4 regions of the Marinomonas sp. ef1 genome follow, and region 1 is predicted to be linked to each of the others. Evidence: predicted binding sites of a transcription regulator. Region 1 holds the regulator's gene; each other region holds the start of a gene.
What was found. Region 1 encodes LexA, which represses DNA repair genes until DNA is damaged. Its sites were predicted from a motif close to TACTGTNTANNTANACAGTA; they were not measured.

Region 1 (9,464 bases):
CCACTTCCTCCATCTGACGACGGGAAGAAAACAATACTAAACTGCCCTTTTCTGTGTTCACATGCTTATCTAAATAAGCAACAATTTCGGCGGTATGTTGCTCTACTCTATTCGGCTCATGCTCCATATCTGGAACGACCAAAAGCCCATTTTCTTGGAAATTAAATGGGCTAATAACGCGCAAATACTCACTCTCACGAGGAACGCCTGATCGCATATTAAAACGATGAAATTGATTAAGCGCCGTTAACGTAGCTGATGTCACTACCGCACCGAAACATTTATCCCACAACTGCTGCTTTAATGTGTTTGCGGCAAGAATCGGAGAACCGCCCAGTTCAATATCTTGCTCCATCCCTTGACCAGATAAAACTAGCCAGCGTGCATTAGGCGGATAGTTTTGATCATCAACTGTAGAATACAAACGCCAAAGCCCAATACATTGCTCTAAGCGACCAAGAATGACACCTAAAATAGGCTGCCAAGTTTCTGCAGTTTCAGGTGTTACACCCATCCCTTCATTTTGTTTAGTCTTTTTACATTCGTCTTGGATGCTTTCAATGTTGTTAAACAACTTTTGATAAGACGTCTGTAAACTGTATGCCAGCTGGCGTAATTCATCTGGAATTTGGCCAAACTCGAAACGGTGCTGATTATTTTCTTGATCCAACCCCAAACCCTGAATATAAGGCGCTAACCCCTGCTGGGCATATTGGATAAAGTTCACAATACTTTGTATTTGCTGTGGGATTTTTAGTAGCAGCTGACCTGTTACACTGACATCGTCTGTTAACTCTTGCTTCAAGTTAACCAGATTTTTTTCTAATTGGCGTAACCAAGTAATACTTTGCTGCAAACGAACTTCATGACGAAAGTGCCCTATCGCTTTATCAGGAAGATGATGACCCTCATCAAAAACATAGATGGTTTCTTTTGGCGGGGTAAGAATCACGCCACCACCCAATGACAAATCGGCCAATACCAAATCATGGTTGGCAACAATCACATCAGCCACTTCGATTTCAGCACGCGCTTTAAAAAACGGGCAGGCGGAATAATTAGCACAATTACGGTTAGTGCATTGCTGATGATCTGTGGTTAAGCGACGCCAATCTTGATCACGAACAATACCAGCCCAATTGTCTTTATCACCATCCCAGTCACCTTTTTGCAAAGCAGCATCCATCTCTTGATAAAGAACAGTATTAATATCATCGGAATGAAGGTGCTGCTCGAAAAGTCCAGCGAACATATCGTCCATTGCTTGCTCTTCTGAGCTCAAGAAGCCCTCAAGATTATTCAAGCACAAATAACGTCCTCGCCCTTTAGCAAGCGTGTACTTAAAAGTCAGCTCCGTATGTTCAAGCAAATCAGGCAACTCTTTATGCAAAATCTGCTCTTGAAGCGCAACCGTAGCAGTAGAAATAATTAATTTAAGACCACGAGCTTTCGCGATAGGAATAGCCGCAAGGCAATATGACAAAGTTTTACCCGTGCCTGTTCCTGCCTCAATTACGGCAACATGCTTTTCTTCAAGGCGCTCGCCTTCCGAGTCTTGTTTAATGTTACCCAAAGTTCGAGCGATCGCACCAATCATCTGGCGCTGTCCAGCCCTTGGTTTATGGGACTTCGCATCCAAAGATGCTCGGTATGCAAGTTGAATCTGTTTTTTTAGTTCGTCTGAAAGCATTTATATCATTGAGTATAGTTAGGAATGCTGTATATAATAACAGTAACTGTATAAACAACCAGATAACCTATGATTAAATTAACCAAAAGACAATCTGACGTACTAGAAACCATTCGCGAATTTATTAGTGAAACAGGTTTTCCACCAACCAGAGCAGAAATAGCACGCCGGCTTGGGTTTAAATCTCCTAACGCTGCTGAAGAGCACCTAAAAGCCTTGAGTAAAAAAGGTGCAATAGAGATGCTTTCTGGCGCGTCAAGGGGAATACGCTTAGTTGATCGTGCATCAAATGATGACCCCACAAACAACCTTGGCTTACCTGTCATAGGCAAAGTTGCTGCAGGTTACCCTATTTTAGCCCAAGAAAACATTGCTTCTCATGTAAACATCCCAGCAAATATGTTCTCCCCACAAGCCGATTATTTCTTATCTGTCTCAGGTACCAGCATGAAAGACATCGGAATAATGGAAGGCGACTTATTAGCAGTGCATAAAACAACTACTGTGCGTAACGGCCAAATTGTCGTTGCTCGCATTGGTGACGAAGTAACAGTTAAACGTTTCGAACAAAAAGGCAGTATTGTTCGACTTATTCCTGAGAACGAAGAGTTCAATGACATCATTGTCGACCTTGAAAGCGAAGAGTTCGCCATTGAAGGCTTATCAGTTGGTGTGATTCGCCAAGGACTTTAAGTAGCCGCTACCTCATCAACACCATACCAATAAAAAAGCGAAGCATATGCTTCGCTTTTTTATGTAAACCTACGCCTCACACCAACAACACAGACTTAATGCAGAATCTTAGGACGAAAATCTTCGTCATCAAGATATTCCGAATCTTCGTCAAAAAACGAATCATCTGAATAAACAAAATCAATTCCTGCATGGAACATGCATTTTGCCAATTCAAAATAACGATCCTTTAAATAAGATCGAGTATCATCTGATATCTGCAATGTTGCTAGTGGAACGGTTTCCTCACCATCTTCACTGGCTGGACGCAGCACAATATCGCCATTATCCAGCTCAACAATTTCTAGGTAGGATTCTTTCATATTCAATACTCTGATGACTCTTCTCTAAAACGTAACACCAATTCGACCAACTTGGCCAAATAAAAACTCACGGACGCGCCAGCGTCACTTCCACGGCCAATTAGACTATCACTTTGCACTACTGACGACATAGAGGTACGACATTCAAACTGAACCAAATATGCCTGGTTCAATTGAAAGCACCAAGAATCAGTACGTGACAACAAATCAGCGAGCTCCGCCAGCACAGGAACAACAATCTGCTTATCTTCTGACTCAGCTAATAGTTTAGCAACATCCAGAGATCCAGATAACGAATACGCTGCATTCACTTCTTTTAGCAGACCATTAAGAGCACTTCTTAACTGAAAAATAGCCGAGCTTTCCAGCCCGACCCTTAGCCACGCTTCATCACTATCTTGGCTTTGCTTAATAAAGCGTCTTGCCGTGTCTAGTTTTTGATTGGTTAAGCTAGCTAAACTGGCACCACTCATTTTTTCTTACCTTCCTCAATCACCCATTTAGAGCCGACATAAAATGCTTTCCAGCCTGTTGGCTTACCTTCCTCTTCCGTCATGACATATTGCTCTTTCGTCTTGCGGCTATATCGAATAATGGCTGGGCGACCTTCAGAATCTTTTTTAGGCGCTTTTGCAAAAAAGTGATATTTAGGATCTATTTGATCCATATATGGAAGCAATTCTTCAACCAATGGGGCACGAGTTTCACGCTTGCGTGGGAACTGACTTGCCGCCAAGAACAAGCCCGTTGCACCGTCACGAAGCACATAATGATCTTCTACTTTTTGACAAGCAAGATCTGGCATTGGCACTGGATCCATCTTTGGTGGCGCAGCTTCACCACTCTTCAATAACTTACGAGTGTTTTTGCATTCATCATTAGTACAGCCAAAGTATTTACCAAAACGACCGGTTTTAAGCTGCATCTCTGATCCGCACTTATCGCATTCAAGTGTCGGGCCGTCATAGCCTTTAATTTTAAAGACTCCAGTTTCAACTTCGTAACCAGAACAAGCCGGATTGTTACCACAAACATGAAGCTTGCGATGCTCATCCATTAAATAACTGTCCATGGCCGATCCACAAATCTTGCAGCGATGCTTATTGATAAGCGCTTTAGATTCACCCTCTTCATCATCTACAGCAATGGCTTCGTCGCCACGAATAAGATTAATAGTCGCTTTGCAGCGCTCTTTGGGAGGCAAAGCATATCCAGAACAAGACATAAATACGCCTGTGCTGGCAGTACGGATCTGCATCGGGCGAGAACAAGTCGGACACTCAATATCGGTCGGTGTTGGCTCATTCAGCATCATACCGCCATCTGGCGACTCTGCCTTAGCTAACACCGAGCTAAAATCTTTATAAAACGCATTAAGCGTTTTAATCCAATCTTTATTACCTTGTGCAATTTCGTCTAGCTGTTCTTCCATTTGGGCCGTAAAACTGAAATTCATCAAAGAATTAAAGCTATCAACCAAACGTTCAGTAACGATATCACCCATTTTTTCCGCGTAAAAACGACGGTTTTCAACACGTACATACCCACGATCTTGAATCGTAGAAATGATAGATGCGTAAGTTGATGGACGACCGATTCCACGCTTCTCAAGCTCTTTAACCAAACTTGCTTCGCTAAAACGCGCAACAGGTTTAGTAAAATGTTGCTCAGGCAATAATTCTTTAAGAGCCAAATATTCACCCTGACCTACGTCAGGCAAAATATTATCTTCGCCTTTTTTAGCAACCGTCTGCATAGCACGAGTATAACCATCAAAGCGCAAAATACGCCCTTTAGCTTTAAACTCGTATTCACCACTAGTAACAGTTATGGTCGTTGACGTGTATTCTGCTGGCGTCATTTGACACGCCATGAATTGGCTGCGAATCAAATCATACAAACGATGTGCATCTTTCTCCATGCCAAGCAAGTCATCAACACGTACGGTAACATCAGAAGGTCGAATCGCTTCATGCGCCTCTTGAGCACCTTCTTTACTGCTGTAACGTATCGGATCAGCAGGCAAATAAGCCTCGCCAAAGCTGGAAAGAATATACCCTCTTAACGCCTCAACCGCGTCAACACTCAAATTGGTCGAGTCAGTACGCATGTAAGTGATATAACCGCCTTCATACAAGCGCTGTGCTAGCATCATGGTCTTCTTAACACCATAGCCTAAACGAGTACTTGCCGCCTGCTGTAACGTAGAAGTGATGAACGGCGCAGATGGCTTGCTGCTTGTCGGCTTATCTTCTCGACTACTAACGAGGTATTTCGCATCATTTAAGCGAGCAACATGCTCATCAGATTGCGCCTTGTTAACTGGACGATATTCTTTGTCTTGGTATTTTGCGGCCTCGAATTTAATGACTTCTTTCGATGGCGTCGCAAGCATTGCATCTAATTCCCAGAACTCATCAGGAATGAAAGCACGGATTTCTTTTTCACGTTCAACGATTAAGCGAACTGCAACGGACTGAACTCGCCCAGCAGATAAACCTCTCGCTACTTTTGACCAAAGCAAAGGTGACACCATAAAGCCAACTACTCGGTCCAAGAAACGACGAGCTTGTTGAGCGTTTACACGATCCATGTCTAATTCAGATGGCGTGTCAAACGCAGCTTTAATGGCTTTTTTTGTAATCTCGTTAAATACCACACGCTTATAGCGACTATCATCACCACCAATAGCTTCACGAAGATGCCAAGCGATTGCTTCTCCCTCTCTATCCAAATCGGTTGCGAGATAGATGGTGTCAGCATTTTTTGCCAAACGTTTTAGTTCATCGACAACTTTTTCTTTACCTGGCAGAATTTCATAGTGAGCTTTCCAGTTGCTCTCTGGATCAACCCCCATTCTAGAAATCAACTGCTGACGTGATTTGCTACTTTTATACTCAAGTTTTTCTTCTGGACTCATTTTACGCGTCAAAGCAGCCTGCTTTGCACGCTCTTGAGGCGTAGAGGTGGCAGTTGTACCTGAAGGCAGGTCACGTATGTGCCCGACACTAGATTTGACAATAAAGTCGTTGCCCAGGTATTTGTTGATGGTTTTCGCCTTAGCAGGCGATTCCACGATAACCAGTGATTTTCCCATTGAACTGTGTAAGCCTTTTAATAAAGTAGGTCTGCAAATCCACGTTGCACGAAGTTTAATCTCTAGGGGCGCTGATATTAAGCAAACACCTTTTATATGACAAGCGATCCCTGTATTGTTTCACATATTATATCTTGCTGAACTTAGTATTTCTTATTTAACATACTGAATTCGTTGCTTAAGGACAATCATGGCTACCCTCCAAATATTAACAATTGCATTTTTGATCATTATTGTACTTTTATCTGTGGTCATTGGATCAAGAGCACATCAAAAAGAAAAAGAAATCACTCAAAGACGTGTAAAACAATTGCAACTGTCAAATCGCGCGGATCGTGTCGAACAACATATCCGCGGTTTAAAAGATATTAATACCGATACCATTGCCACCGATGTGCTTTATGATTTCTATCTAGACACACTTCGAGAGCTTCTGCAATATTCCGATGATCCCGAAAAGATTGAAGTTCGCATTGCAACCGCCGAAGAAGGCAGAAATAACGACCCCGTTCCATTTAATCCAGAACCTGAACCTTTTAGCTTCCAAGAAAAAAGCAACTACAAAGAGCGCCTTACTAAACTTGCTAAAATGTTGCTTTATTTACGCCGAAAAGGACGTATTAGTAATACGCATTATCAAGCCTGCTACGAATATCTGCGCTGGCTTAACTTGTGGATTCAATTAAATCGCCAAATGGTTCAAGCAAATAAAAACTTTGCTGGTGGAGACATGCGCGTAGCACAAACTCTTTATGGGGTAATTTTGTCGCACATTAAATCCGATGCCACAGAGCGCCCAGAAAAAAACACCCTCAAAAACTTCGTAACAGATCGAATGAAACAGATACTGTCACCTAAAATTGAAGCGATGAAAGCCAGTGATAACCCAGAAGAAGTATTGAGTGAACTCCTTCACAACCTAGAAATACCTAAGAATTCTTAATTCAATATTATTAACACCATAATAAGCGTCACTCTTATTTCTAATTAGGGACGCTTTTTACTTCAGCCAATGAAAACACCAGTGTAGCCAACTCATCCAAAACCGACTCATCACCAGCCTCATCCCAATACAATGACACACACTCAGGTGTGATTTTTACCCCTACAAGCAATGCTCCGTATTTTTCTAATGCTTTTTGGGCATCAGCAGCCAGTGCAAATAAGTCACTAGACCACCACCCACTAAGCAGGGCATTATATTTCCATACTTCATAAGGTAGCAGCCAAATACAATCAGGCAATGAAGTTACAGGTTTCAGCCGATAAAAAGAATAGGCAATCGTTTTTTGCCTATTCATTGATTTATCCCACTTGTCAGGAAGGTCAATTGATGTAAGCTGAACAGTAAGACCAAGTTTTCGAGCATGCATGCGTAAAGCCATGCGTTGACGCTCTTTTTTAGGAGGCATAATCCATAACGCCGACCCCATTAATGATAGTGTAATAAAAATAACAATAAGAGCGGTCATATTTTAATGTCTCTCTAGTTTTAAACTAAAATAAATTAATCGAGCCAAATTTGGAGGTGTTCTATGATGTATAGCAGAATTTTACTCGCTGTTGACCTAACTGATGAAAGTATTAAAGTAGCTAATAAAGCCGTCGCGCTATGCAAAGCAACGGGTGCGGAACTTACCATACTCCATGTTATTGAATCACTCAATTACGCCTATGGTGGTGATGTACCAATCGATATCACAGATATTCAAGCACAATTACAAGAAACTGCTAAAGAGCGCATTGCCATCCTTGAAGCCCAATTGGACGTTCCAGTTCAAGAAAGCTGTATTTCACAAGGCGGCATAGAAAGCGAAATACACCGTATTGCTGAAGAAAAACGAGTCGATCTTATTGTTGTAGGAAGTCATGGTCGTCATGGTCTTGCTCTATTATTAGGATCCACAGCAAATGGCGTTCTTCATGGCGCACCATGTGACGTATTAGCAGTTAAAGTGGTAAAAGACAAAGACTAGCAACAATTAGTCATATAATAAAAAGGCGATGGATTACATCGCCTTTTTATTATTCTCAATTTACTACTTTAACTTCTGGTCCAAGTCGTCCCTTCTCGACTATCAAGAAGTTCAATTCCTTGACTAGCCAGTTCATCACGAATTTCATCGCTACGAGCAAAGTTTTTGTCTTTCCGAGCTTGAGTTCTTTCGTCGATCAAAGCCTGTATTGCCACCTCATCTAATCCTTCAGACACAGTGCTGTTTTGCAAAAAGTACTCTGGATCTTGATACAACAACCCAAGCAATTCTGCCAAAGAGCGTAACTCCGCAGCCAGCACCAAGGCCTTATCTGCATCTTCTGTTTTTGCTTTATTTAGCTCACGAACTAGCTCAAACAACACAGAAACAGCGACTGCAGTGTTAAAGTCATCCTTCATGGCCTCTTCAAAGCGCTCAGTAAAGACGGTTGGCTCGAATGACTCAGCAACCTGCTGTTGACGTAAAGCAGTGTAAAGGCGCTCTAAAGCAACCTTAGCCTCTAGCAAACTTTGATCTGAGTAATCAATCGCACTGCGATATTGGCTTGAAACCATCAGGTAGCGAACCACCTCAGGATTAAACTTGGCCAATACATCGCGCACGGTGAAAAAATTACCCAAAGACTTGGACATTTTTTCGTTGTTAACACGAACTGCACCACAGTGCATCCAATAGTTCACATAGTCTTTGCCTGTCGCCGCCTCTGATTGAGCAATTTCGTTTTCGTGATGAGGGAACTTAAGATCAGGCCCACCACCATGAATATCAAAATGACTACCAAGACAATTAGTCGACATAGCAGAACATTCAATATGCCAACCAGGACGACCATCACCCCAAGGAGAAGACCAAGACACTTCGCCAGCTTTCGCTTGTTTCCACAAAACGAAATCCGCTGGATGCTCTTTTGCCACCTCAACATCAATACGCGCACCAGCCAACATATCTTCAAGCTTACGGTTATTTAATTTGCCGTAATCTTTGAATTTAGTGGCTCGATAATAAACGTCGCCAGAAGTGCCCTGATAAGCAAAACCTTTATCAATAAGGATTTGCACCATATCGATAATTTCTTGCATAAACTCAGTCGCCTTTGGCTCACGATCTGGCATTTTATTGCCAAGACGCAGTTCATCTTCGCGCTGCGCAGCAATCATGCGCTCAGTCAACGACTGAGTTGATTCGTTATTTTCTTCTGCACGCTTAATAATTTTGTCGTCAACATCAGTAATATTGCGAACGTAATTCAGCTCATAGCCAAGATGACGAATAAAACGCGAAATAATATCAAAGGAGATCATCGCGCGAGCATGACCAATGTGACAGAAGTCGTATACCGTGTTACCACAGACATACATCCCCACTTTGCCCTCTTCAATTGGTTTGAAAATTTCTTTCTTCCCGCTTAGGGTGTTGTAAATCTTCAACATGCGCTTAATTTCCTTTTGCTTCGATTTTCGCCCAAGAGTCACGTAATGTCACAGTACGGTTAAATACCATACCGTCTTCTTTCAGATCGCGACAAAAATACCCTTCACGCTCAAACTGGAAGCCTTGACCTTTGTCAGACGTCAACAAAGATGGCTCAACTTTAGCATTTGTTAATACCGTCAAAGACTCTGGAT
Region 2 (9,464 bases), on a different contig from region 1:
AATAGAATACAAAGTTTAGTTGAGGTAGTTGTTTTTTCAATTGTGATTTTGATTTCGGCTCTTATGTTTAATTTATTTTACGCTTTGTTAAATCCATTGGTTTTAAATTTAGAAGCTAGAGTATATTTGAAAATTCTAGCTGTTTTTTCGATTTTTTTACTATTTTTTCTACAGTTGAAAATGGCGTTTCAACTAATTATTTCTAATATAGACTTCATTAATGATTTATTCATCACACGCGCTAAAAAGAAGGCAAGTGATGAATTGTTTCCTGAGCAGACTGATAATAAACCTTAAGACTTTTAAGGTTTATTCGGATTTACTCTTTTGATATTTTGATCTACCATTAATTTGCACTGGCAAAATCCAGTGTCGGGATTGCAACATCCGCCACAGATATCATGGCCATGATCCAAACCATCCGAAACTACCAACAACAACTCGCCAGAATCCAAACCAACCCCGCATGGGTCGACCAAACCATCGAACGCGTCAAAAACGCCACAGGCCGACACTTCGGAGAGGGTTAGAACAGTTTAGGAACAAGGGGCGAAAGCCCCTTGGTTATTCTTCCCAGTCTTCTTCTATTTCTTTATTACGAAATTTTTCGTCTAATTCCTTTGAGATTTTAAGCATTTCGTTTTGCATTAAGTCACTCAGGTGACCAAGAGGAATGTACTTGTTTCGCACTAAGTCGCTTTTTTTAAATTCAGGCAATCTTGATATGACAGAAAGGTATTCATTGAGTCTTTCTGGCTGTGTAGTAGGGCGCTGTATCTGTTTTGCGAAGGCAGAGGAAAAATCTTTAATGCCTTTCTCATTATCATCATCGTTTTGCTCACAATAAATCTTCTTAGCTAATTCTTTTTGAGACAATCCAAGCTGTTCACAAACTCTCTTAATTTCTAAGATTAATTGTTTGCTCTCTTCCAGTTGTTCTTCCTTGTTTTCTTTTTTTGTCCTCATACGTCCTTTTCCATTGGTTAAGATGTTTTTGTCCTCAGGGCATGTATTTTTAATTTAAGGAGTAATAACTATGTTGAAATTCATTAACGTACAAGCAGGAAAAAACACACCACCAAACGGACCAAGTACTACAGGTAACCCTTCAGGTGGTGGTCGTGGTAACAATTCACCACGTGGTAAATAGTTAGTAGCAAGCTGCGATATTAGCTTTAAAACGAGTAACAAATTGTTGCTCGTTTTCTTTAATGTCACTGTAACTTATATCATCTACAGTTTTTTCTAGTGCACAAACACAGAGAGAAGCTTTTTCTTTAGCGGACTTTCTAGATAGGGCGTAGAATTGCCCAGAAGAACATGCGCTGATCAATTCATATTCTGCTGCCATTGGGTAGCGATCATCTGAAATCGCCTTTTCAACTTTGTATCCACCAAGTGCGGCTATGCAAACAGCGAAAGTAGTTGATATTATTGGTTTTTTGAAACGTTTGTAATAGTGATTAGCTAGCGTTTTTTCACACTTCCCACACTTAATGTTCTCTGCGTATTCTATTTGATTTGCTTCTTGACAGGCAGGGCACTCGATCTGCATTGTTTTTCCTTGTGCTGGTTTAACGTCTAAAAAAATAGATTTTAGACGAACGATGCTGCTAAGTCTTTACAATATTCATAAGTCTCACGTCTCTCTTTGCTCGCAAAATCGGAAATACTGCCTCTTACAAAAATTCACTTGGTCATTCCCGCTGCCTAAAACTATACTGTATATCCATACAGTATTTTGGTGTTGATCATGTGTGTGACTTATCGTGATGTGTTCGAGTTGGCGGCTCAGGGCGGTTCGCCTGTATGAGCAGCAATAAAACAGTCTTTGCTTTGGTCGATTGCAATAACTTTTACGCCAGTTGTGAGAAGTTGTTCCGGCCAGATTTAAAGCACACGCCTGTTGCTGTGTTGTCGAATAACGATGGTTGTATTGTCGCGCGCTCCAAAGAAGTGAAGGCGCTGGGCATTAAGATGGGCGTGCCGATGTTTCAGGTTCAGGACGAGATAAGAAAGCACGGTATTGTGTGCTTTTCGTCGAATTATGCGCTGTATGCGGATCTGTCGAATAGGGTGATGACCATCTTAGAAGAGGAAGCGCCACGGCTGGAAGTGTATTCCATCGATGAAGCCTTTATGGATTTAACCGGTGTCGATCACGTGACAGATTTGCTGGCGTTTGGCAAACGAGTAAAAGCCAAGGTCGATCAATGGACGGGCATTACGGTAGGCGTGGGTATTGCGCCAACCAAGACGTTGGCGAAGTTGGCCAATCACGCGGCGAAGAAGTACCCAGCCACCGGTTCGGTGGTAGATTTGATGGACCCAGACAGACAAAAGCGTTTATTGGCAATTGTTGATGTCAGTGATGTGTGGGGTGTTGGCCGTCGTACCACGGCAAAGCTAAAGGCGAGGGGAATTCATACCGCGTTGGATCTGGCGAATGCTGACCCTAAATCGATTCGAAGTGAGTTCTCTGTGGTGCTGGAGCGAACCATTCGAGAGTTGAATGGGGTATCGTGTTTGGATCTGGAATTGGTTAGGCCAACAAAGCAGCAAATCATTTGCAGTCGGTCATTTGGTCACAAGGTGACAGACAAGCAAGAACTACGCGAAGCCATTGCCAAGTACACAACCAGAGCGGCCTCGGCAACGTCTTCTTCGCCTCGCAAGGCGTGTCATCACAATGGTCAATGAAACGCGAACACCTATCGCCAGGCTACACGACCAGATGGGATGAACTGCCCAAGGTTTGGTGACTTTTTTTGTACGAATCTCCAATAGAAAAAGTCGTCATATGAATTTGGAGTCAGATAAAAAATTGATTGTTAACGATGCCGCCAAATCCTTTTGTATAACAGAAAGCATCGCCGTCGTACCCGCCACCGACATCATGGCCATGATCCAAACCAGCCGAAACTACCAACAACAACTCGCCAGAATCCAAACCAACCCCACATGGGTCGACCAAACCATCGAGCGCGTCAAAGGCGCTATGATCGTCTTTATTGTCTTTTTTCGAATGTACAAAGCCTAGATTAAAAACACTTAAGTGAAATAACTGAAAAATCTGGATGTTTTCAGATATTTCATTTATGTTTGCTGTTACTGAGGCTGGCTTTTAGCTTGCCTTGATAGTGTTAAGGGTGAGGGGTTACTCGAATGATTAAAACAAATTTAAATGTTGAGCCAGATACCAGTGCAATAATCAAAGCGCAGCAGTACCTGAAGCTGCATCAAGCGGATCTTGATAAGTTAAAAATTGATGTGTTACTCAAGAATGGTCAAAAAGCTGAATTTGAATTACCCAAATTGACGCTTGATGCACTTGTTCAAGTGTTAGGTCAATTGGCTAGGGATGGAGGTGATCAGTTCTTTGAACAGCAGATTGACTTGGAGAAAATGGTTAGTCCTGCTGTGGCGGCTAAATTTCTTGGGATGTCACGACCAAAGGTAACAGGCTATATTTTGGCTGGGCAAATTCCATCTATGAAAGTAGGTACACATCATCGTGTAAAAATGGCAGATGTGTTGTTATTTAAAGAGAAGCTTTCTAGTGCCAAGGGATCAAGAGAAGAGACTCTTAGTTTAATTGCTAACTTTGAGCAAGAGTCAGATTCGATGTAAGGGAACTATAAAGATCCGGAGATCACGGTCGAAGATTTGCTAATAAAGCTTGATCGTTCAGTGCCAAGTTTTACACATTTAGTAAGAGGGTCATGACTTAAGAGCTTGCTTGTGTTGTTTTTAAAGTACCGGCTTTAGGTGATTTTTTGTGTTTCAGACGCCACCAATAAAACAGTTGTAGAAACAATAAAACCGCCAGTTGGGCGGTTTTATTGTTTTAGCGCTTGGACTAAGTGATCAGCCTTGGCTGACGAACTTCATTGAGATGGAGTTAACGCAGTGGCGGATGTTGTTTTCTGTGAGTCTTTCCCCTTCAAATACATGACCTAGGTGGCCTTCGCAATTGGCGCAGACGATTTCTATGCGTCGGCCATCGGCATCTGGTACGCGTTTTACAGCATTGGGGATTTCGTCGTCAAAACTTGGCCAGCCGCAGTGAGAAATGAATTTGTGTTCTGAGGTGTAAAGCGGCGCTTCGCATTGGCGACAAACATACAGGCCGCCTTCCATTGTGTCGGTGTATTCTCCAGTGAATGGACGTTCGGTGCCTTTATCAAGGATTACACTAGCTTCTACAGGTGTAAGCTTGTTGTATGGTTTACTCATAAGACTTGTTCTCCTGTCACTATGATGGACGTTATTGGTATAAATTATGGCATGCCTTATCGCTGTAGACTAAGACAATAAATTGCACGGCGAGTTCGAGTTTTTGTGGGCGTTAGTTTTTAGTAGGGGGTGAGCATAAAAAAGCCCATCTTAAAGACGGGCAATTTTGTGTGCGGATACGCCATTATCAATATATAGCGTCGAACTTTGGACTTGAGTTTAAGGTTATTCCATTAAACCAAGGCGCTTTTCTTCGGCTTCACGTAAGAAACGGAAAAGTTTTTTACGGTTTGTGGTGTTGCCTTCTTGAGATACTTCTTTTTGAGATTGGCGAATAAGTTGTCTAAGCAGTTGAATGTCTTCAATCTGTGGGTTTTCTGCTAAGTATTCAGACAGCACTTCTTTGCTGTTCTCGCCAATTAGCATATCGCGTTTAATCTCAAGCTGATGAAATAGCTTGTTGTAAGCAGCAGAAGTGGAATCGAAAAGCGCTACACGGTGCGCTATGGCTTCATGGTCTTCTGTACGCATTACTTTGCCGATGTATTGCAAGTGTCTTCTCATGGCTTCATGTTGCTTTATGCGGCCAGCTTCAACGAATGCTTCGCGTAGAGTGTCAGACATTTCCACTTTTTTAAGCTGATTTTTGCTTAAGCCTAGTAGTTTTTTTCCAAGATCTTGCAGGGCTTCCATTTCACGCTTGATCTGGGTTTTGCTCTTAGGGGTTTCTTCGTCGTTGTTTTCAAATTGATCAAAGTCTGTCATGGGAACCTATATTAGAAAAATAGTAGCGAGACCAAGGAAGGATAGAAATCCAACCACGTCGGTCACGGTAGTCAAAATTACGCTGCCTGCTAGGGCAGGGTCGATGCCAATTTTTTTTAGTAGAATTGGCAGAAGTGTACCAGTGGCTGCTGCAAATAGCAGATTTATTATGATGGCGCCCGCAATGATATAGGCAATCTTGATGTTGTCAAACCAAAGTGCGGTAAGTGCGGCTATTACTGTTGCCCAAAGAAGGCCATTTATGAGTCCAACAATGAGCTCTCTATTAAGTAGCCAGCGAGTATTGGTGGAGCCTATCTGATTGAGTGCAATACCACGAATGACCAGTGTCAGTACTTGAGAACCAGCTATACCGCCCATGCTAGCAACGATTGGCATGAGTATAGCTAATGCGACAACTTGGTCTAATGTCTCTTGGAATAAGCCAATAACGTAAGACGCTGTAAAGGCGGTTATTAGGTTTATGCCAAGCCAAACTGCACGTCGCTTGGTGGTTTTCATGATAGGCGCGAAGGTATCTTCGTCATCATCAAGACCCGCCATGCTTAACATGGAGTGTTCGGCTTCGTCACGGATAACGTCTACAACGTCATCGATGGTGATGCGGCCAAGTAGTTTTTTAGTTTTGCTGTCAATAACGGGAGCGGATACTAGGTCCATTTTTTCAAAAAGCTGCGCGACTTCGCTAGCTGGTGTTTCTGCGTCAATGACGGTGAATTCTGTTTCCATGATATCGCGCACTGTTGCGTTAATATCTGATACCAGTAGTTTGGTAAGTGGAAGTATTCCTAAAAGGCGATCTGAGCGGCTGACAACAAGTAAGTTGTCTGTCATGTCTGGTAGTGTTGAGTGTCTGCGTAAATAGCGAAACACCAGATCGACGGTAATATTTGGACGTATGGTGATGGTGTCCGTATTCATCAAGCCGCCGGCAGAATCTTCCGAGTAGCTTAATAGTGCTTCAACTCTTGTTCTGTCTTGCGTGGACATTGACGCAAGAACTTCTTTTACGACCTTTTCTGGTAGGTGTTGTAGTAAGTCGGCTAGGTCATCGCTTTCAAAATGTTCGGATACGGCGATAAGTCGCTCTGTATCCATGTTTTTCATGAATTGTACGCCAATATCTTCGCTTAGATATTGAAGTACTTCGCCTTCATTCTTGGCTTCTATTAACTCCCAAAGAAGCTTACGCTCTTTGGGAGGAGAAGACTCTAATAGACGAGCAACATCCTGTGCGGGCAAAGCGCCGTTAAGTAAATAACGGATTTGCATGGTGGTACCGGATTCGAGCGATTCGGTGACCGTTTGGAGGTGATTTAGAGTGTTTTGCTCTGACATATAAGTCTTACTCGTCTTCACCAAAACGATTATTTATTAATTCTATTACCGCTTTTATTGCATCTAACTCGTCTTCACCATTGGTTTTGATGCGAATTTCTGTGCCTTTGCCGGCAGCAAGCATCATCATTGCCATGATGCTTTTTCCGTCAACATTTCGGCTATCTTTTTCTATGGTGATATCGCAAGAAAAGCGAGTGGTTGTTTCAACCAATTTGCCAGCAGCGCGAGCATGCAAGCCAAGTTTATTTATGATCGTGACGGACTCTTCCTGCATGCTTTTTTCCTATATTAGTGATTCAAATATATTGAATAGTTCTTCATTGGTCTGTGCTGTGCGCAATTTATCCAGTGCTTCTGGGGATTGGGCAAGTTCTGCTATTTGAGCTAGCGTTGCAAGGTGTTGGTCACACTCATGAGGTGGAACAATTAATGCAAATATTAAGTCTACCGCTCTTTTATCGATGGAATCGAAATCAATCGGAGTTTGCAATGACATAACGACAATAGCGGTATGGTTTGCAGATTCTAGGCGACAGTGTGGAATAGCTATGCCGTTGCCTATGCCTGTACTACCTAGCTTTTCACGACCTAGTAGTGCGTCATAGACAGCTTCGTTGTCACAATGTAGTCGGTTGGAAGCAACTTCAGCAATGCTTTCAAGTACTCGTTTTTTACTAACAATATCTTGTTTTGCGAGAACGAGTTCCGCTTTTAATAATGATTTCAAGGACATGATAAAATGGTTTCCGTTTAGATCAGTCGTTTTCGTTCATTGGAAGGAGGGATGTTCATCGCCTCTCGATATTTGGCTACAGTGCGTCGAGCAACCTGTATGCCTTGGTCTGCTAAAATAGCAGCTAGCTTGTTATCACTTAACGGTTTTTTCGCCGGTTCATCCGATACAAGCTTTTTAATCATAGCTCGTATTGCGGTAGAAGAACATTCTCCGCCGGAGGCGGTGTTTACATGGCTGGAGAAAAAGTATTTCAGCTCAAAGATGCCCTTCGGTGTGTGCATGTATTTCTGAGTTGTTACCCTGGAAATAGTTGACTCATGCATACCTACTTCTTCTGCGACATCGTGAAGAACCATTGGTTTCATGGCTTCTTCGCCTAGTTCGAAGAAATCAATTTGTCGACTTACAATGCAGCTTGCCACTTTTAATAAAGTTTCGTTGCGGCTCTGTAGGCTCTTCATGAACCATTTTGCTTCTTGAAGAGAGGTTTTTATGTAAGTCACATCTTCTGCTGTTGCTGCTGCAGTGCTAGCCATCGCTGAGTAAGTCTCATTGATTTTGATGGGTGGCAAAGCGTCATTATTTAGTTCCACTTGCCATACGTCATGGCGTTTTTTCACTGTGACATCAGGAATAACGTAGTCCGTGTCGTCAGCGTCAATAACTGAGCCTGGGCGTGGGTTGAGCTGTTGAATCAAATTGACGACTTCTTTTAGCGCTTCGTCTTTGAGTTTTGTTTTACGGCTCAACTGAGCAAAATCTCGATTACCTAGTAATGGTAGGTAATGATCAATAAGATTGTATGTGCTCTTATACAGCGGGTGGCTTTGGAATGCTTCTAGTTGCACAAGAAGGCAGTCGCGTAGGTCAATTGAGCATACGCCTACAGGGTCAAAGCGCTGCAATCTATGCTGCACTGCAATGACTTCTTCAATATCTAGATCTTCTAATTCAGTGCCGAGAGATTCCCAGATGTCATCGGGAGAAATGCTTAAGTAGCCATCAGGTTGAACGCATTCAATGATGGCGTAAGCGATTTCAATGTCGCGATCTGACATGTGGGTTAAATTTAATTGCCATATAAGATGGTCTTGGATGCTTTCTGCTGGTGCGTTACGGCTTTCGAAGTCGCTATCGCCTTCGTAGCTGTTGTGATCGCTGACAGCTGCAGAACTTTGATAGGTATCATCCCAGTTACTATCTATGGATAGTTCTTCAGGGATGCTTTCTGTCCACTCAGATTCTACGCGTGGTTCTTCGCTATTATTGTCGACTGTTGTATCGGCAGCGCTTTTTGATTCTATGCTTGCAGGGATGTCGTGATGAATTTGTTCGTCGTCGTCGAGCTCAAGCAATGGGTTCGATTCAAGAAACTCATGAATTTCTTGTTTTAAATCCAACGTAGAAAGCTGCAGCAAGCGAATAGCCTGTTGCAGTTGTGGCGTCATAGTCAGCTGTTGACCAAGCTTTAATTGTAAAGACTGCTTCATAGAGCAACTCTTTCTTCTATTTGAATGAATTGGAACGAGTTATGCATACTACTCCCTTTCTACAGCAATGATAAGGGGTTACAGACGGAAGTCGTCGCCTAAATAGACCTTTTTTACTTGTTCATTGTTGATGACGGTACTGGCATCACCAGATGCAATGATGTAACCATTGCCAACAATGTAAGCTTTATCACAGATGTCTAGTGTTTCTCTGACATTGTGATCGGTAATTAAGACACCGATTCCACTTTCTTGGAGATGTTTGATTATGTGTTTTATGTCACCAACTGAGATAGGGTCTACGCCGGCAAAGGGTTCATCAAGTAGGATGAATTTTGGGTTCATGGCAACCGCTCTCGCTATTTCAACCCGGCGCCTTTCTCCTCCTGATAGTGCCATTCCTAGGTTGGTGCGAATATGGGTGATATGAAACTCTTCTAAGAGTTCTTCTAGTCTTTCTTGTTGTTGTGCTTTTGTTAGCTTTTTGCGGGTTTCTAAAATTGCTAGGATATTATCTTCTACAGACATTTTCCTAAAAATAGATGCCTCTTGAGGGAGGTAGCCAATGCCTTTTTGAGCACGAGTATGCATGGCGTCATGAGTGATGTCTTGGCCATCAATAAATATGCCGCCAGCGTCGTTTGCTACCATGCCAACTATCATATAAAAACAGGTGGTCTTACCCGCGCCATTAGGGCCAAGCAGGCCAACGGCTTGGCCAGACTCAACGGAAATAGATACATCCTTTACGACTTGGCGTTTTTTGTAGCTCTTCGCAAGGTGTTTTGCTTCTAGTAGTGCCATCTATTTTTTATTCTCAGGTGCTTGTTTATCTTTTGGCGCTTGTGGTTGTAAGGTCATTGATACGCGCCCTG
Region 3 (3,220 bases), 150 kb from region 1:
CATCTTGCAATATTCAATTGCATAAAAACTATTGGTGTCTAGTAAATTCAGGAAGGTCATTAGCAACTGACAGACCTCACCAAACCTTTGGCAATTCTTCCCAATTGGTCGTATAGGCTGGCGATAGGTGTTCTCGTTTCATGGCCCATTGAGGAGAAACACCTTGCGAGGCGAAGAAGACGTTGCCGAGGCCGCTGTGGTTGATTTGATCCACCACGTTCATTAGGGCTTTTGAGTTTATTTTCGTATTATCAGCTCGGAGTAAATCTTGTTGGAAGTTGCCGTGTTCATAAAAATCAGCCAGCATCACGCCAGCTTTCATATAACGAAAACCTTCACGCCAGAGTCGATTAAACAACACGTCGGCCACTTCTAATAAATCTCGCGTGTCGTCGGTTGGGTTGGGAAGCTCTGCAGACAGAGTTTTCGAATATTGCGGTTCATTTGGAATAAAGGGACTGGTACGAATAAACACGCTCACCACGCGGCAAAATCGTTTTTCCCCTCGTAGTTTCTCGGCCGCACGAGTTGTGTATTTGGCGATGGCTTCGCGTAGTTCACGCTTATCTGTGATTTTATGACCAAAGGACCGACTGCAAATGATTTGCTGCTTTGTTGGCCTTACCAATTCCAAATCCAAACACGACACACCATTCAACTCTCTAATCGTTCGCTCCAACACCACAGAAAACTCGCTTCGAATCGATTTAGGATCAGCATTCGCTAGATCCAACGCGGTATGAATTCCCCTCGCCTTTAGCTTCGCCGTTGTCCGACGGCCAACACCCCATACGTCACTCACATCCAACAAAGCCAGCAAGCGCTTTTGTCTGTCTGGGTCCATCAAATCCACCACCGAACCCGTAGCTGGATACTTCTTCGCCGCATGGTTTGCCAATTTCGCCAGCGTCTTGGTTGGCGCAATACCCACGCCTACCGTAATACCCGTCCATTTATCGACCTTGGCTTTTACTCGTTTGCCAAACGCCAGCAAATCCGTCACATGATCAACGCCAGTTAAATCCATAAACGCCTCATCGATGGAATACACTTCCAGCCGTGGCGCTTCCTCTTCCAAGATGGTCATCACCCGATTCGACAGATCCGCATACAGCGCATAGTTCGACGAAAAGCAAACAATGCCGTGCTTTCTTATCTCGTCCTGAACTTGAAACATCGGCACGCCCATCTTAATGCCCAGCGCCTTTACCTCTTTGGAACGCGCGACAATACAGCCATCGTTATTCGATAACACCACAATAGGCGTGTGTTTTAAATCTGGCCGGAACAACTTCTCGCAACTGGCGTAAAAGTTATTGCAATCGACTAAGGCAAAAATCGTCTTCATCAACCGCGCTCGTACTTGCGAACCACACCCGTTACCACACCGAAGATCTCCAGTTCGGACTCTTCGGTAATATGAATCGCTTTATAAGCTTTATTCTTCGGACGAAGCAACACATTGGGCTTCAGCTCCAACGTCTTCACCGTCATTTCCCCATGAATGCAGGCAATGACGATATCCCCATGACGTGCGGTTAACGAACGATCGACCACCAACACATCACCCGAATAAATGCCCACATCGATCATCGAATCTCCTTGCGCACGCACGCAAAACGTCGCGTTCGGATGAGCGACACAGAACTCATTTAAGTCCAAAGATTTTTCAACAAAATCCTGAGCGGGCGAAGGAAAACCCGCCGATACCGAATCCACATACAAAGGGATTCGCACACTATTGGCCGCGATAAACGCCGCCGACTCAGACACACCAAGATAAGTCACACGCATGATAAACACCAAAATACTGTATAGATACACAGTATAGTTTTAAGCAGCGCGAATGACCAAGTGAATTTTTGTAACGGGAAGAGTTTCTGATTTTGCCACCAGAAATGAGGCGCTTATTTAATGCCTGAGAAGTCCAGCCCCTCCCGCCTCAATATGGAATTTATAACCAGCCAAAGGTATATTATTTAGCACTACTATTGATAAATTGAGGCAAGGAATGCGGAGAAAGATTGACGAGGTAGATAAATGGAAGCCATTTACCGATTCAAGCGGACAAGAATACGATCTTAGTCACCTTGACGCCCATGAAGCGTCATATTCTGATATCAGAAACGGAAAAAAAGAGACCTACACATTTATGGTTTCCTATTCGTTCCACTGCTTTGCAAAAGACTATTCTCATCAAACAGAAGAGGAAAAAGCGAGCTTGATGTACCACGCTCGAAAAGAAAGCAGACCATTTTGTTTTGTAAGATACGAACTCTCAAAAAAGTACTTGAGGCGAATTGTTGATGCATTTGGAGATAAGAAAACCCGCATAGGGCACGCAGGTTACGGTAGCTATGCATCTGTCACAATCAACACGGAGGAAGAAGGGCAAGTAATCTATTTCGTGCCCTTTAAGATGTACCGAGAGAAAAAATTAATGAGGATACACATTACCAGTGCTTATCCTGAGAAGGTGATGCCCAAGCTAAATAAGGTAAACTTTTTCAACATTGCAAAGAATCTTAGGTTCGGACAGCCACCTCCCAAACCCCAGAAATAACAAAACCCGCTTAAAAGCGGGTTCCGTCGAGCATTGATTCAAATTTTGAGCCTATGCCCGATATTCAGAAAGCCTTTACCGGGTTGCCCTCGACCTTTTACGGTAGCCGGATGTGTGATGTTACTCACTCTGCTGCACCCATACATGACATCTCTGTCAATATTTGTAGTTTATACACGTAAACTTTATTTATCAACTACCTTCCCCAAAGTGGCGGCCTAAGGATTTGGCGAAGTCATTGATGAGTTTAAGCTCGGTCAAAGGCTCGGGCCACTTGCAAGTTGAACTTGGGACAGATCCACATGGCATAAGCGTAAACCAGTTCCTTGCAAACATAGGTTCTTCTATTTGCTCCACCACGTACTGACTTTATTAGCTAGACTCAAAACAAATGCATACTGCAATATGTATTGACGCATATGTAAACTAAGCCTATCATCATTTATACGTTATTTCGTATAAAACAAGATACTCAACTTGCTTCGAATGAACTTACAGTGAGCACTGCCATGGAAAAATTACAATATACAAACATTTTTGATGCAATTGCAGATGATCCAGCGGAAGCTGCTGACCTCGAGTTCCGTGCAGATATGATGCTTGTGCTTAGAAACTACTTCCAATCAAAAGGCTGGAAACAAGCGGATATAATGGCTA
Region 4 (9,464 bases), on a different contig from region 1:
GGAAGCAATGAACTTACCTACAAAGAAAACAACAAGACCAATTACTAAATTGATAACACTATCTGCCAACCAAGGCATCAACTCAGAACCTTGATCAAACAACGCCTCTATTTCATTCATACTTAAACCCTATGCTCTTCCGTTTTAAAATAAAATCAGACCAAATATTTTGATTTATGCTGCCACTCATCCAATAATAATTCCAGCTGAGAAATACCTTTTTTATTAAAATTAATACAAATCCGCCCATTAATTAATTGCGTTCCCTTCACTCCTAGTTCATCAATCAATAAACACTGCTCTCTTAACTCATCAAGCACATCATCATCTCTAACAGTCATACCGATGAAAGCATGCCACTCATATTCAGGCAAAACACCTTGAATTGCTTTTTTAAGCAAGGTTATACATTGATCTTGGGTCAACCTATAATAAGGTACTTTTGATTGATGACGAATAAAAAACAACACCAAAAAAACTAACAGTAGAAACAAAAAACTGATAGAAACTAGCAGCTGAACCAACATTATTTAAAGTCATAAGCCATTAAAGAGGATCTAGCGCGCTGTAAATGCTCAGCATGCTCCACTTCGTAACTGTCCATTTCGAGTCGAAACTTCATTTTTGCAGGCTTAGGTAAATCCCCCCACTGATCGTGAGTTGGAATATGCTGGGTTTTCTCAGTAATAATATAAAAAGCCGAAATATCTTCGTGCTTAGACAAATCCTCGCTCAACTGATCCAACAAATGTTTTATTCGAATACTGGCTTCTATCCAATTTAGCTCTTCTGTCCCCACTGTTTTCAAAAGAACTCGAATACTATCAATTCTTTTTTGACGCTCTTCAAGAAAACGATTTTCTCCAGCACGAATCTTTTCTTCTCGGGTTTGATTCAACTTTAGTTGATGACGAATAAACCAAAGAGAAACGGCAATAACACCAACACAACAGAGCAAAACAATCATAAATGCAGTAAAAGACATAAAAAATCCAATCAAACAGAAATAAACACGTTATAAATCGACATCAACAAGAGCTAAAAAGTCAGCATATAATTGAGGTGTCGATACCAAAAGCCCTTCCCCATTAACTACATCAGGCCAAGTTGATGTGCTAGATAAATAGTACCCCACCTTGGCGCCAGCCTCTTCCGCTATTAAAGTGCCGGCTGCCATATCCCAAGGTTTCACACTTTCAAAATACGCATCTAGACGACCAGCAGCCACCCAGCACAAATCCAAAGCAGCAGAACCATTACGACGAACATCTTGGCAGTGATGCAAAATACGCGAAACTCTTTCAATAATAGGCGTTAGTGCCGTTTTTTGATAAGGGAACCCCGTGGCGACCAAGGCATTCCTTAACTCTTGAGCGCTAGAAACCGCTAAAAGCTTACCATTACAGAAGGCTCCCGCCCCTTTCAGCGCCCAAAAACACTCCCCTAAAAACGGCGCATTTACCACGCCCAAAATTCGCTGATCGCCGATATAAAGACCAATAGAAACAGCAACATGATGATGACCATGTGCAAAATTCACCGTACCATCAATAGGATCAATCACCCAAACAGGTACGTCATCACCAATACTACCAAGATCCATATGCGGTGAAGACTCTTCAGACAAAATACAGTGAGAAGGATAGCTTTCAACAATGCGACTACAAATGTACTGGTCGACCGCAATATCAGTCGAAGTAACCAGTTCATGATTCATTTTATAATCACGTACAAAGGTTGAATTTTCTCGCGCCGTTACGATCATTTCGCCAGCCTTCATTGCTAGAGCTTTCGCAAAATCCAGCCATTCCTCATAGTTTTCAGACACAAAAGCCCCTTAAAAGAAGAGATAAATATACTTAACCAACTATGCTAATCGAGCATTTAACCAACGAGAGATATCTAGTACTTGCTCAGGACAAACAGAATGAGGCATATCATAAGATTGATAAGCAACAGAATAGCCTTTAGAAACTAAAATATCCCTTGCTTGAGTAGCCAACACTGGCGCAACCACTGGATCTTGCAAGCCGTGATGAATAAGAATTGGAGTTTGACCATTAGGACAAGCATCTGCTTCTGGCACTTTATCGCCATTAACCAAATAGGTTGATAACGCGAGCACGCCAGCTAACACATGCTTAGTGTGCAATGCTGTTTGATAAGCAATAACGCCACCTTGAGAAAAACCAGCCAAGATAATTCGATTTGGGGCGATGCCTTTATTAATTTGATCTTGTATCAACTGCTCGACTTGTAGACAGGATTCATCGATATTTTCCATGTCTACTTTTCGCTCTAGAGTCATCTCGTAGATGTCATACCAAGCACGCATCTCCATACCACCATTGACAGTAACAGGACGACGTGGGGCATGAGGAAAAACAAAGCGCACTTTTAACGTTGGTAACAAAGATAAAGCAGGAACCAAAGACTCAAAATCATGGCCGTCTGAACCTAAACCATGCAACCAAATAATAGCAGCATCGGGCTGCTCGTTCGTTTCCACTAATACAGAGGGCAATAATTCAGTCATTCTTTAACACTCCAAAAAAATAGGCTATCGCAATTAGCCATAGCCTATCATATTGACGTTTCTCACTCGACACCTTGCTCCTACTGCAGTCTCTTTTAAAATAGTTTTTAAAGTTAAAAGTTTAGTGCTCAACTGGAAAGCGCATCTCCATAACCTCTTGTTTTTCATTCAACTGAAATAACACATCAGCTTTACCTGGCATCACCGCTAACATGTGTCGAGTCAGTCTTTCGTAATACTGCATAAATTGCTGCAGCTCTTTCGAGGACATCACTTTTAAATCAATAGTATCCAGCAAAATACCGTGAATATCATGAAGATGACTTTCCAGTACCCGCTCTTGCTTATCACGCCAATGATAAATAACATCGTAGTTTGGTGCCTGCATCCAAGCCATTAAATCAATTTGCGAAAATAACGCTTTATAGTCGTCTTTTAAGAGTTGATTCACTTTATTACGCCACAATCCATCAGCATCCATTTCTGCTTCAAGCTGGTTCAACGGTTGATCCATGTCCCCACCCATTGGTGGTGCACCAACACACCAACCTTCAAATAGAACAACATCAACAGGTCCCTGAACCTCTTGCCATAAATGTACCGCTTTTCGATCATCAATAGACTTATCGAAGCGAGGAAACTTCATCACTTCACCTTCTTTAAGATTCTTCAATCGCTCAAAAAGCGAGAGCGCAAAACTAACATCATGAGTTCCAGGTACACCTCGCACAGAAAACATTGATGTTGTTTGTTTGGCAAATTTCATGCGATCTTGCCGAGTGCTGTACAAATCATCCAAACTGATCACGATACAATTCAGGTCAAAGCCCTTACTTAATATTCGACTAATAACACTACAAAACGTCGTTTTCCCACACCCTTGCGCACCACCAACACCTACAACTAAAGGCCCTTTCCCTACATGAGCCTTTTGACTCAACCAGCTAGAAAAAGGCAAATACAATCCATCCATTTGATCAACCAAAGAAGCATCCGCATACAAACAGCTTAATGTTTGCTCCACTTCGAATCGCAACCGGTGTGACAAGGGGTCTGGCATGCTTAGATTTGTATAATCAAACTTACTTTGCTGTTTCAACATAATGATCACCTCCGTATTGTTCGCCCTTAAGTATAGTAAGCCGCCACGAAATTGATCAAAATTTACACACTCAAATGAAAGGGAGGTTCAATTGATGAGGCTCTGGTGGAGACAAACGATAGCCCACACCAATTAAACGAACTGGACGACGAGACCGGGAATAAGCCTGCTGCAACAGTTGCGAAAACACATCATCAGACAATTTGGCTTTAATTGGTTGCTCTATCGTTGTTTGCTTAAAGTCGTCAAATTTTACTTTTAGATAATATTTACTTAGTTGAGATTCGAAATCTCTTCCCGACATACGCTTTTTTAGATCGGTCAGCAAGATAGGTAGGACTGACTGACACTCTTTGAGATCAAGCAAATCTTTAGAAAAGGTATGCTCCACCGAAATACTCTTTCTTTCCCGAGAAACAGTCACTGGACGATCATCAATACCTAGGGCAAATTGGGACAAACGAAATGACATACTGCCAAAACTTTTTTGCAGAACAGAAAAATCTAATGCTTGTAAATCTGAGCACTTAAATACGCCTAGTGAAGCAAGCTTTTCTTGCGCAACACGGCCTATTCCTGAAATAAATTTAACGGGAACATTAGAAACAAACTCAAACTGCTTTTCTGGCGTAACAACCGTTAATCCATCTGGTTTATCCCAATCGCTTGCTACTTTTGCGATGAATTTATTAGTCGCTACTCCTGCAGAAACCGTAATACCAACTTCTTTCAGTATTCTTGAACGTATCTCTTCCGCAATCCGTGTAGCACTTCCTTGAAAACTTGATGAGTTAGTAACATCAAGATACGCTTCATCCAATGATAAGGGCTCAATGATATCGGTGAATTCTCGAAAAATAGCGTGCATTTGCTCAGAAGCAAGTCGGTATTTATTCATATTTCCAGGTATAACAAGCAAGGCAGGACATAGCCGTTTCGCCACAGATGTCGGCATAGCAGAACGAACACCATAAACTCGAGCGGCATAGTTAGCCGTCGACAATACACTCCGTCCACTTGCGGGCCCCCCAATAGCCATTGGAATATCGCGCAAATTAGGATCGTCCCGCATCTCTATCGCAGCATAAAAACAATCAGCATCTATATGAATAATCTTTCGATTCTGCAATATAACACCCAAAAAATACTGTATAAAAACACAGTTTACACTATCTAAAAAACACCTTCACCACCCCAATAAAAAATGTAAATTTTCTTCTAGATAACTCTCTCTGAACGTAAAATAATCGAGAAAACTCAAAAAAATGCACTGATAGAACAGATTTACTATCAAAAACAAAGAAAAAGCGCTTTTTTAAGTGGTCAAACATGGACGCTAGAGAGCAAAATGGTTTACATTTTGTCCACTAGATTAGGCATGTTGAAAAATAAAAGGATTTTTGAACAAACTATTCACAATAAAACCTGTAGCGCAAAATCGCTCAGTTGAAATCACATCGTATAAAGTGTGTCATTTCAACACAGGATATTAAGGTAAAGACTTCCACACAAAGGGCACCACCATGACATTATCACTTCGTATTTTTTTTATAGCCATAGGGGCGATAATTCTTTCCGGGTGCCAAAGCCTTTACCAGCAAAGTGCAGATGGAACACCTTGTACTACTGTCGCGCCTTGTAACGGCAATACTGTCGGAAACAGTTCATCTTATGGCTATCCACAAAATGGTGCCTTAAATGCGAACAACACTATTGCAGTTATTAAACAAGAACCTATCATAGTTACTGCCACAGGTTATGCGGCAATGATGACAAACAAACGTCTGACAAAATCCCAAGCCCGAATTATGACAATGCGCAGTTCTATGCTAGATGCCTATAGAAATCTATCAGAACGAGTTTATGGCTTGAAAATTGACGGCTCCAGCTCATTGAGCAACATGGTCATGCAAAACGATGAGTTAAGAACCTATGTCGATGCATACCTAGTTGGTGCAAAAGTCGTTTCCCAACGCGAACATGAAGACGGAATATTCGAAACGGTTGTTGAAATGGCGCTGCAAGAAAACTTTCGTCAATGTTTAAGTTCCTCAAACATTCAAACAGATCCAAATTGTAAGATTCAACCTGGCTACCGTGCTGTTAATGTGGAAAACGCAACACCAACAACCAACTTTTATAGCATTGAATAACAAATGTTACTTTTAAAGCGTTTACTGATCATAGCTGCTGCATTTTTATTGCCAACAGCCAGTTTTGCCAAAAGCATCACAGCTGTCGGTGAAGCGGTTATTTATAATAATGATATTGCTGATGCTCGCTATAGAGCGACACAACAAGCCATAAAACAGGCCGTTTTAGAGTCTGGGTCCAGAGTTAACATTAAAGATGAACTCTATAATGGTGAACTAGAGTCTAATTTAGAGATACGCAGTTCTGGCTATGTTCAAAAAGCCAAAATACTTTCTGAAGAGCAAAATGGTGACTTCCTCACCATTGTGGCTCGCGTAGACGTCACACCTGACTCACAGTGTAGCTCTGGGCCCACTAGTTACTACAAAAAAACGGTTGGCGTAACAGGGTTTGAACTACAAGTCCCCCAACAAGCAAGATTGGGAGAGCTCAGTAATATATCCAGAGAATTACCAAAAGATCTAGCCGATGAAATAAATAAACAAGGCTACTTAAGAGCCTTAACCGCAACAAATATTGCTATTTATCCAGACCTAATAAACGCACCATCTTCCACAAACTATGATGGATCCCTAACAAACGTCACAAGAATCAGTGAACAGTTGGGTGTACAATACATAGTTAGCGGCGTAATTAGAGATATCGGAGAACTATACCTAAGACATCCAGATGATAAGAACACAAAAGACCTATTAGATGAAAATATTGATAAAGAAAGAAACTTTGTTGTCGATATCTATATTTATGATGGTTTCAGTGGCGCCCTTTTGTTCGAACATAGATACAATGAAATAGGTAACTGGGATGTATCAGATCACGCAAAAATAGGTTTTGGCAGTGCAAAGTTCTGGACAGTACATTATGGTAAAGTTGTTCAGCAGGCACTCAGAGAAAGCGCCTTAGACACCAGCGAGAAGCTACGTTGCCAACCATTTATAGCTAATATTTTTCGCACAGAAGGCAACAGAATACATATTTCAGCAGGATCATTAGCAGGGATAAAACAGGGAGATAAATTCAACGTTTATCGACGTTACGAGGTTTTTAATCAATTGCAATCTGCTCAAACTCAGCTGAATAATGCAAACATCAGTGTTACAATAAAACAGGTACAGCCCAACTTTTCAGTTGGAGAACTCGTTGTTGACTCACACATATTAAACGTGCAACAACAAGATGTTGTTATTGCCTGGTAATTTCATACAACTACGCCCATACACAAACGGCGATTTTTATTTTTTTAGGACAGACACAATGAATAACGAACTACTACACCACCTAGAACAACGCATCAACGAAGCAGTAGAAGAAATTGGCTCACTACGCAAACGCATCTCTGAATTAGAAATGCAAAACTACGAGCTTAGCGAAGAGAAAAGTGAAATCCAGAGCACACTTACTCAAACCAAAGAGCAGCAGTCAAATTGGGAGTCATCTCTTTCCCAAATGCTAAACCGCTTAAATCAAATGGACGATAAACAATGAAATCACTTCTACTTGCAGCTTTAGTTCTAGTGAGTGCAAACGCATCAGCTGAAGGTCAGATTGCGAGTTTGGTAAATTTTTCATCAACAGCCGTGCGACCAACAACTCCCGAAGGAGAAACAAATGTCACCTCCATTATAGATGCATCAATGGAGTATACTCTGCCAGAGAACATTTCTTTTTATGGCGGATTATCATTTGTTATTGGAGAGACTTTCGAGAATGCTATCTCTTTAGGGTCACGTTATTATAGCTCAACACCAGCGCTTCAAATTTTACCGGGCATTCCAATGTGGTCGTTTATCGGTGGTGGCATCTCGTTTCTTGACGATACTGTCTACTATCCAGAAGCTGGCTTTCGCATAGGGATATCAGATGTATCACGACTAGATATATTCGTAAAAATATTAAACAGCAGTGGCGACACCTACGACAAGCACGTCATGGTTGGCGCAGGACTTACTTTCTGAGTAAGATGAAATTATTAACTGTTTTCATCGCTAGTTTTTTAATAATAACGACTTACGTTTGGTGGCAAAAAGGTAGCTATATATCCATTACCCTACCAAACGAGAATCAGCGAAAAGAAATGATTGGCACAAGCAATACACCAAGTATTCCGCTGTCTCCAATAAAATATTGAGCCTTGTGTCTTTATGGAACAACTTATCGCTAAACTCGAAGCAAGGATTAACTGGCTAACTAAGCAGTTAGAAAACGCGAACGAGGAAATACAAAAATTAAAGGAAAAGAACGACCCCTCCATTGAGTACAGCGCTTCAATGGACCTATTGCAACACATGGCCGATCGTTCAACTGAAGATCAATTGCAGCTCTATATCGAAGACTCTCTTGACCTTTTAAGTGACACATCAGCCCCGGAGCAAGCAATAAAAATAAGCGAAGTCGAATATCAACTTCGCTTTGATTTATTGCACGAGCATGCTGATAGCAGCACCACAACCACGACAACAGAACAGATTGATTACATGACCACACAACAACCTGAGCTTAACGGCTTGCAAGAAGACGACAAACTAGTCGATACCGACATTAGCGTACAGGAAGCAAGTGACAGCACTACAGAGGCAGCGACTCTGACGCCTGAACAAAAAAAGCGTCAAAAGAATCAAAAAAATAATCGCCGTCTAATTAAAATGCTTGAAGACCGTTACCCCAAAGCGTTTGACTGGAATCAACCTAAACCTCTAAAGGTCGGTATAGACAAAGATATGGTGCTGGATGATGACTTCAATGCCAGCAAGCAAAAACGCGCCCTAGCAGCTTACACACGCTCAGACAGATATAAGAAATGCTTATTGTCTGGCCAACCACGAATCGACCTAGAAGGTATTGCAGTCAACAACGAGCCTGCCCTACCTGACTCTATGATTCCAGCAAAAGCTAAAACAGCGACAACGAGCAGACTCGCAAAAGAAAGACCTGCCCAACCAGCTCGCAACAAGCCAAAAGCTCAAGCTCAAGCTCAAGCTCAAGCTAAAAACAAAGCACATTCAAAGCCTAAAACAGCTCAAAGCGCACCTAAACAAGAAGATATTTATGACAACTTATCTCCTGAAGAGCGCATGAAAGCGAAATTAGCAAAACTATTAAATAAATCTTAAAAAACTATTTACATAGTAAGGCGCGATGTATATTATACGTCGCGCTGCTGTGGAGGGGTTCCCGAGTGGCCAAAGGGAGCAGATTGTAAATCTGCCACGAAAGTTTCGGTGGTTCGAATCCACCTCCCTCCACCATTAGCAGTTTCTAATTAAGATTCAATATCTTACCATCTAGATTAACAAAACAATCCACAAGTAATTTTAATACCCATCTACATTTATCAACAAAACAACACCTTAATAACAGACTTATCCACAAGAAAAATCCACACCTCACCAGACACACCGAAGAACCAGCCCAAAAAAAACCACCATCACAACCAAAAATCATCACACCACAAGACACACTTAGCAACAATAGACTTAATAGCCCATCCACACAATCCTCACCCCACATTACAAAAGCAAGCATGACACCCACCACCAAGCCGATCCAAGGCAACAAGTGATACTAAACACTCTCAGAAAGCCCGCAGCACACATTTAGAGCAGACCGCAGCGCATGACGATAGACGATAGACGATAGACGATAGACGATAGACGATAGACGATAGACGATAGA

Region 2: CCS02_RS16600 (Y-family DNA polymerase) is a predicted target of LexA. The motif match lies at 1,720-1,739, and genes of this name have one in related genera.
Region 3: umuD (translesion error-prone DNA polymerase V autoproteolytic subunit) is a predicted target of LexA. The motif match lies at 1,809-1,828, and genes of this name have one in related genera.
Region 4: dinB (DNA polymerase IV) is a predicted target of LexA. The motif match lies at 4,784-4,803, and genes of this name have one in related genera.

Annotation. Positions count from the first base shown of each region.
Region 1 is NZ_NHTT01000002.1:297,782-307,245, reverse strand. It holds gene dinG (ATP-dependent DNA helicase DinG) at 1-1,690, opposite strand, end outside; gene lexA (transcriptional repressor LexA) at 1,760-2,383, shown strand; gene CCS02_RS03825 (hypothetical protein) at 2,479-2,745, opposite strand; gene CCS02_RS03820 (DUF6586 family protein) at 2,748-3,218, opposite strand; gene topA (type I DNA topoisomerase) at 3,215-5,842, opposite strand; gene CCS02_RS03810 (DNA topoisomerase I) at 6,033-6,785, shown strand; gene CCS02_RS03805 (hypothetical protein) at 6,826-7,314, opposite strand; gene CCS02_RS03800 (universal stress protein) at 7,378-7,818, shown strand; gene cysS (cysteine--tRNA ligase) at 7,887-9,269, opposite strand; gene CCS02_RS03790 (glutamine--tRNA ligase/YqeY domain fusion protein) at 9,274-9,464, opposite strand, start outside.
Region 2 is NZ_NHTT01000012.1:90,530-99,993, reverse strand. It holds gene CCS02_RS16620 (hypothetical protein) at 1-297, shown strand, start outside; gene CCS02_RS22495 (hypothetical protein) at 408-530, shown strand; gene CCS02_RS16610 (hypothetical protein) at 565-966, opposite strand; gene CCS02_RS16605 (hypothetical protein) at 1,151-1,555, opposite strand; gene CCS02_RS16600 (Y-family DNA polymerase) at 1,810-2,700, shown strand; gene CCS02_RS22565 (DUF4113 domain-containing protein) at 2,679-2,762, shown strand; gene CCS02_RS16595 (hypothetical protein) at 2,801-3,040, shown strand; gene CCS02_RS16590 (helix-turn-helix domain-containing protein) at 3,166-3,630, shown strand; gene CCS02_RS16585 (methionine-R-sulfoxide reductase) at 3,868-4,236, opposite strand; gene yjgA (ribosome biogenesis factor YjgA) at 4,462-5,001, opposite strand; gene mgtE (magnesium transporter) at 5,008-6,360, opposite strand; gene CCS02_RS16570 (HPr family phosphocarrier protein) at 6,368-6,637, opposite strand; gene ptsN (PTS IIA-like nitrogen regulatory protein PtsN) at 6,647-7,096, opposite strand; gene CCS02_RS16560 (RNA polymerase factor sigma-54) at 7,114-8,589, opposite strand; gene lptB (LPS export ABC transporter ATP-binding protein) at 8,668-9,393, opposite strand; gene lptA (lipopolysaccharide transport periplasmic protein LptA) at 9,394-9,464, opposite strand, start outside.
Region 3 is NZ_NHTT01000002.1:154,583-157,802, reverse strand. It holds gene umuC (translesion error-prone DNA polymerase V subunit UmuC) at 77-1,348, opposite strand; gene umuD (translesion error-prone DNA polymerase V autoproteolytic subunit) at 1,348-1,794, opposite strand; gene CCS02_RS03165 (stationary phase growth adaptation protein) at 2,012-2,563, shown strand; gene CCS02_RS22455 (KilA-N domain-containing protein) at 2,811-2,936, opposite strand; gene CCS02_RS03155 (helix-turn-helix domain-containing protein) at 3,061-3,220, shown strand, end outside.
Region 4 is NZ_NHTT01000007.1:212,691-222,154, reverse strand. It holds gene CCS02_RS12070 (mechanosensitive ion channel family protein) at 1-120, opposite strand, end outside; gene CCS02_RS12065 (hypothetical protein) at 156-527, opposite strand; gene CCS02_RS12060 (DUF2489 domain-containing protein) at 527-985, opposite strand; gene CCS02_RS12055 (inositol monophosphatase family protein) at 1,016-1,828, opposite strand; gene CCS02_RS12050 (alpha/beta hydrolase) at 1,868-2,536, opposite strand; gene CCS02_RS12045 (hypothetical protein) at 2,658-3,638, opposite strand; gene dinB (DNA polymerase IV) at 3,709-4,767, opposite strand; gene CCS02_RS12035 (LPP20 family lipoprotein) at 5,162-5,791, shown strand; gene CCS02_RS12030 (flagellar assembly protein T N-terminal domain-containing protein) at 5,795-6,988, shown strand; gene CCS02_RS12025 (cell division protein ZapB) at 7,047-7,277, shown strand; gene CCS02_RS12020 (hypothetical protein) at 7,274-7,747, shown strand; gene CCS02_RS12015 (ProQ/FINO family protein) at 7,934-8,902, shown strand; tRNA gene CCS02_RS12010 (tRNA-Tyr) at 8,954-9,037, shown strand.